One region of the Herbaspirillum hiltneri N3 genome, then DNA from elsewhere that is predicted to be linked to it. Evidence: predicted binding sites of a transcription regulator. Region 1 holds the regulator's gene; the other holds the start of a gene.
What was found. The regulator FliA, encoded in region 1, starts transcription of late flagellar genes. The targets are predictions, from matches to a motif close to CTAAAGTTTNNNNNNNNNNNGCCGNTA.
Positions count from the first base shown of each region.

Region 2: the regulator FliA is predicted to act here: its motif matches at 1,491-1,517, upstream of F506_RS03230 (DUF5610 domain-containing protein).

Region 1 covers NZ_CP011409.1:2,250,231-2,253,649, reverse strand. Annotated here, with positions in the region: gene motD (flagellar motor protein MotD) at 1-660, opposite strand, end outside; gene F506_RS10205 (flagellar motor protein) at 684-1,430, opposite strand; gene F506_RS10200 (RNA polymerase sigma factor FliA) at 1,412-2,146, opposite strand; gene F506_RS10195 (MinD/ParA family ATP-binding protein) at 2,202-2,999, opposite strand; gene flhF (flagellar biosynthesis protein FlhF) at 3,034-3,419, opposite strand, start outside.
Region 2 covers NZ_CP011409.1:723,690-727,108, reverse strand. Annotated here, with positions in the region: gene F506_RS03235 (ABC transporter substrate-binding protein) at 158-1,315, shown strand; gene F506_RS03230 (DUF5610 domain-containing protein) at 1,580-2,308, shown strand; gene F506_RS03225 (Tex family protein) at 2,450-3,419, opposite strand, start outside.

The sequences.
Region 1 (3,419 bases):
CGATCCATGTCCCACCGCCGTCAGCCGCAGCTCGGCGATGCCCTGGTTGCTGAACAGCCGCGCCACCGTGCTGGCCCGCACCGCCGACAACTCCCAGTTGGAAGGAAACACGCTGGTGCTGATCTGCGTATTGTCGGTGTGGCCTTCGATCTGGATGGCATGATCGTCGTTCTTCAGCACGCGCGCGATGGCGATCAGGGTTTCTTCCGATTCCTTGCTGACCTTGGCGTCGCCGGGTGCGAACAGGACGTTGGCGTTGATCTCGACGTTGACGCCCACGCTGGTTTGCGTCACGCGCACCTTGCCCTCTTGCACCAGCGGCGCCAGCACTTGCATGATGTCGCGCGCCATGTCAGTCATGCGCTCTTTTTCACGGCGCAGCGCTTCGTTGCTGCGCGGCTTCTGCAACGTGATCTTGGGCGCAGCGGATTGCTGCGCGCCCTGTCCCCCGGCCTGCACTATGATCGGCGCGGTCGAGACCGGCTCTTTGCCGAAGGCGTTGACCAGCGAATCGGCGAGGATCTTGTATTTGCCTTCGTTGACTTGGGAAATGGCGTACATGACCACAAAAAAAGCGAACAGCAGCGTAATGAAGTCGGCATACGAAACCAGCCAACGTTCGTGGTTCTCGTGCTCTTCTACATGTTTTTTTCGGGCCATGATGAACAGGTGATGTCAGTCGATCATGAAGCAGGGAAATACGACTCGGCGCGCTCCTGGATCACGCGCGGGTTATCGCCGCTGGCGATACCGAACAGACTGTCGGCCACCATCTCGCGCCGGTTCACTTCCGCCGCCAGCAAGTCCTTGAGTTTGTTGGCCACCGGCAGGAAGAACAGGTTGGCCAGGCCGACCCCATAAATCGTCGCCACGAATGCCACCGCGATGCCGCCGCCCAGCTTGGCGGGATCCGACAGATTTTCCATCACGTGGATCAGCCCGAGCACCGCGCCGAGGATACCGATCGTGGGCGAATAGCCGCCGGCGGCTTCCCAGATCTTGAGCGCCTGGCGCTGGCGGGTTTCGTACGCGGTAGTGTCGACGTCAAGGATCTCGAGCAGCTTCGCCGGCGTAATGCCGTCGATCAGCAGGCGCAAGCCTTTCTTGACGAAGGGATCGGTGCTGTCGTTCATGTGTTCTTCAAGATGCAGCAGACCTTCGCGCCGCGAGATGCCGCTCCACACCGTGATGTTGTCGATCAGTGTGCGGTGATTGTGAAGCGGTGGAGAAAATACCCAGGACAGCAGCTTGACGCCGTGAACGAAGTTGTCGAGCCTGGTTTGCAGCAGCACCGCGCCGACGGTGCCGGCGAAGACGATCAGGAAAGCGGTCGGCTGCAGGATCGAACCGGGATGACCGCCTTCGAGCAGCAAGCCCAGCAAGATGCCACCCAACGCCAGCAGTAAGCCTCCTACGCTACTCCAGTCCACGCCTGCTCCCTCAAGGTCGAGCGCATGCGGGCGATGGCCTGGCTGTGCAGCTGGCAAACCCGCGACTCGGAGACGCCCATGACGGCGCCGATTTCCTTCAAGTTCATTTCCTGTTCGTAGTACAGGCCCATCAGAATCTTTTCACGCTCGGGCAAGGCCTTGATCGAATCGATGACGGCCTCGCGGAAACCGCCGTTGATCAGGTTCTGCAAAGGGTCATCGGTATCGCTGGTCTGGTAGCGATCGAGGAAATGCTCGTGGCCGCCGTCGGCGTCATGGAAATCTTCGTAGTAAATCAGTTGATGGCCGCCGCATTCGGTCAGCATGTCCTGGTATTCCAGCAGGCTCATCTTGAGCTGCGTGGCGACTTCGGTCTCCTGCGGCGGACGGCCGAGCTGCTGCAGCAGGACATGGATGGCCTCTTCGATCTTGCGGGTGTTCTGGCGGATGCTGCGCGGCAGCCAGTCGCTGCTGCGCAATTCGTCCAGCATGGCGCCGCGGATACGCTGCACGGCATAGGTTTCAAACTGTGCGCCGTGCGTTTCCTCATAGCGATTGACGGCATCAAGCAGACCGATCATGCCTGCCTGAATCAAGTCGTCCACTTCCACGCTGGGCGGAAGCTTTGCCTTCATCTGATGCGCCAGCTTTTTCACAAGCGCCGCATGCAGCTCGAGCAAACCGTTCTTGGCCGTCTTTCCTTTGACGTTATACATAGAACTCATCTCGTCAATAATGGTGAGTGCGAACTATCATGCAATGCAAGGCGCGTCATACTCCGAGACTTGCTCCATCGGTCGCCATACCGTACGTGCCCTTGGTGAGATTGGATAACGAAAACTGATCCGCCAGGCGCTTGAATGCCAGCGTCGCACCCGCCAATGGAAATGCTTCCAGCACGGTGCGGCCCTGCCCCGATGCGCGACGGATGTGTTCGTCGGCCGGGATAGAACCCATGAAATGCAATTGCGCCGCCAGGTAACGATTGGCGGCCTGCGCCATGTTGGCATACACCATCTGTGCATCCGCGTCCGAACCACCGCTCACGAGGAGGTTGAAAGGACGGCGGCCGAGCTTGTCGCTGAGGCCCTTGAGCAAGACGTACGCCGCCTTGATCGAGGTCGGGCTGGTCGACATGTGCACCACGATTTCGCCCATTTCCATGGCCGGCACCGGCAACAGTTCGTCGTCGTTCAGTTCACCGTTGATGAGGGTGATGTCGGACTCTTCCGTCAGTCCGTCAAAAATCTGCGCCAGCCGGGAGGCTTGCGGATGCGTGGAAGCCGAGACGTTCTTGCGCGACAGCCGCGCCAGCGCAAAACCTTCCGGCACCATGCGCACCGCTTCGTCCAGTTGCCGCTCCTGGCGTGCAACATCGAGCAGCGTCGCCACGGCGACACCGCCGAAACGCGACAAGATCACCGAAGGCGTCATGCAAGCGTCGACCAACAATGCGTTGTGGTCGGCGGCGGCAAGAGAGGCAGCCAGATTGATCAGCATCGCGCCTTTTTCCTCGTCGGGCAGAACCGAGAAGAAAGTGAATACGCGCGGCGTCGGACGCTCCAGCATCCGTCGCAGTCCTTCCGCTTGATCAACGTCATAGCTAGCCAAGGATCACCTCCCGCAGGCTTTTGTCATTCATGGCCGTGGCCGTCGGCCCGACCACGACCGGCAACTCGGCATCCTGGAATTCGAACGGCGCAGTTTCACGCTTCAGTTTAAAGGCGCGGTCGGCCAGATACAACCTGTTGGCAACATGCAAATCTTCCGGCACGCGCTGACCGTTTGCGACGTAATACAGATTCAGTTTCTGACGGATGACAACATCGAGCACATTACCGATGGTGGCTGCTTCGTCGAGCTTGGTAATGATGCAACCCGCCAGGCCGTCGCCCGAATACGCGCTCACGACTTCATTGAGCGTGCCGCCGGTGGCCGTTGCATTGAGGCACAACAGGCGCTTGATGTCGGTGCCTGCGCCGGACAGCA
Region 2 (3,419 bases), 1.5 Mb from region 1:
AAGCTTCTGACGCTAGTCGTAGATCGTCAAGATTCATCCGGTTTTTGCCCCGGATTGCCTCGGATTTGCATAAACACATTGCCTCCGCGTTCATCGTTGCTACCCTGAGAACACGACTATTCATCTCCCCAGCCAACAACTGGGAGGTGTTGAGACCATGCAAATACCATTCTTCCAGGCGCGGCACGCCGTCGCGCTGGCAATATTCTTTATGTGCAGCGGCGCCCACGGCCAGCACAACCCGGTCGAACAGCCGGCCGAGTCCAGCAACGACATCGTCGTCGGCCAGTCCGCCGATCTGAGTGGGCCTTATGCCAAGATTACGCGCCAATTCATCACCGGCGCCAATGTCTATTTCGCGCAGCTCAACAGCCGTGGCGGCATCGGCGGACGCCGCATCCGGTTGCTAACGCTAGACGACCAGAACGATCCCGTCCAGGCCGTCAGAAACACGCATCAATTACTGGACGAACACAAGGCCATCGCCTTGTTCGGCTATATCGGCGCGCAAACCACTGCAGCCGTGCTGCCGCTGCTCAATGAACGCAAGGTGCCGTATTTTGCGCCGGTGACGGGTTCCCGGATCGTGTATACCGCCTTCAACCGGCATGTCTTCACGATTCGCGCGAGCTATGCCAACGAATACGATTATTTGTTTTCGCGCTTTTCCCAGATAGGACTGAAACGCATGGCAATCTTCAACGATGCCACGGGACAGCCTTACAACGCAATGATGAAAGGCAAGATCAGCGATGCCAGCGCACAGCTGGTCGCCTTGGAGAGCATCCTGGGACAGGATGTCGAGAAGATCGCCGACAAGCTTCTGGCAAGCCGGCCGGACGTCGTGCTCATCATGAGCATTTCACAGAACGTCAACAGCGCCTTGATACGAAGCCTGCGCACCAAGGGTTATCTCGGTTATTTCTATTGCGCTTCGCTGGTGTGCAGCCCGCTGTTGACCAGCGATCTGGAAGAGGCCGCCAGCGGCCTGATCATTTCACAGATCGTCCCGCATCCGTGGAAGGCGCGCACACCCATCGTGCACGAATACCAGAAGGCTATGCGCACCGCCAGGGTGACGCAATTCAGTTACCTTGGGCTCGAAGGATATATCGCAGCCAAAGTGCTGGCCGAAGGCCTGAGCCGCGCCAGCAGCAAGCTTACGCACGAGAAATTGATTGTCGCTCTGGAAACTGTCAATGATAAAACGTACGACAATGCCGGCTATCAGATCAATTTTTCGCCCTCCAGCCATCAGGGATCGACCTATGTAGATGTCGTCACGGTAGATCGGACCGGCACCGTGCAGCCTTAGATAATTTCATTCGACGCAACTCGAAAGACACTATTGTGAGCCTTACCGGCTGAGACGCACGATAGCTGCAAAATCGCCTTTCTAGATAACAACAATTCAGACAATTTCAGTGAAAACGATACGTATTGTCTCGAATCTGTTCATAAATTCTTACAAACTAAGTTGGCATTGTGACCTTCAGATTTCGGTCAGCATGCCGTAAGTTGAGGATGGACTGCCTTTTCCCCTCCTTCTCGCGTGCGGTCCTTGTACAGGAGACCTGCCATGGCTATCAGCACCAACACACTCAATACCACCACCACGCCGGCTGCCAGCCAGCCCGCAACGACTGACGACACCACCAAGGCGGACAGCGCCGGCGGCACGCAAGAGACCAAGCTAACCCCGGCCATCGCCAAGCAGCAATTGAATGCTGCCATCCTGCAATCGTCGCTGGAAGTCTCGCTGTCGTCGCAGAATGATCCGCTGTCACTGGTCTACAAGTCGGCGATCGAAAACCTCAACGACATTCTGAAACCCGAACTCGGCGACAACGCCATCCAGAACGCCGCTTCGCAGGACAACAGCCCGGAAGCCACCGCCGGCCGCATCCTGTCGTTCATCAAGAGCGCCTTCGGCCTGTTCAGCCAGAACACCCAGACCGGTAGTACCGACGGCACCGATGGCGCCGACGGTGCCAGTGACGCTGACAACACCAAGCGGGACGCCAACATCGACAAGTTCATGAGCCTGATCCAGAAGGGTGTCGACCAGGGTTTCGACGAAGCACGCGGCATCCTGTCCAGCCTCAAGGTCCTCAACGGCGACATTGCCAGCAACATCGACAAGACCTACGAAATCCTCAAGAAAGGCATCGCCGATTTCGTTGCTTCCCTGAAGAACCCGACGACCGATGACGGTTCCGCACCGGCCGACGGCAGCTCGAGCACCACCACCAGCGTTTCGGTGTCGGTCTCGATCACTGCAAGCCGCACCACGGTCACCAACTCCTGATTCCACCACCGGTATCGGAGTAGCGCCCTGCAGCAATGCAGGCAAAAAAAAGACGCGGCATGCCGCGTCTTTTTTTGTCCGTCCCTCTTTTCAAGCCGCTTCCCTGCCGGCGCACTGCGCCGCCAGGAAACGACTTTTGCGTCAGCCCTTGAGCTTGGCGAACGCCGCCGCCATAGCGTTGTTCGCCGGCGCCGCTTGACGCGACTGCTGGCCCTGATGCTGCGACAGGCGACGCGCATCGTTGCGATCGCCGCGTTGTTCCGGCTTGCTACCGGCGGCGGGAGCGCTGTCCGACAGGCGCATGGTCAGGGCAATGCGCTTGCGCTTCTCGTCAACTTCCAGCACCTTGACCTTGACCACCTGGCCGGCCTTGACGACGGTGTGCGGATCCTTGACGAAGGTGTTGGACAGGGCCGAGATATGCACCAGACCGTCCTGATGCACGCCGATGTCGACGAAGGCGCCGAAGGCGGCGACGTTGGTCACCACGCCTTCGAGGATCATGTCGGGACGCAAGTCCTTGATCTCTTCCACGCCGTCCTTGAAGGTCGCAGTAGTGAACTCGGGACGCGGATCGCGGCCCGGCTTTTCCAGTTCCTTGAGGATGTCGGTGACGGTCGGCACGCCGAATTTTTCATCGGCGTATTTGGCCGGGCTCAGCGATTTCAGCAAGGCGCTTTCACCCAGCACGCCCTTCAAATCCTTCTTGATGTCAGCCAGGATCTTTTGCACCAGCGGATACGACTCCGGGTGCACTGCCGATGCATCGAGGGGGTTTTCACCATTCATCACGCGCAGAAAACCGGCTGCCTGTTCGAAGGTCTTGTCGCCCAGGCGCGGCACGTCGCGCAAACCGGCGCGCGAGGTGAACATGCCCTTCATGTCGCGATACGACACGATGCTTTGCGCGACGCTGGCGTTGAGGCCGGACACGCGCGCCAGCAGCGGCGCGGAAGCGGTGTTGACGTCGACGCCGACGGCATTCACGCAATCCTCGACGACGGCGTCGAGCGAACGCGCCAGTTGCGACTGGCCGACGTCATGCTGGTACTGACCGACGCCGATCGACTTCGGATCGATCTTGACCAGCTCGGCCAACGGATCCTGCAGG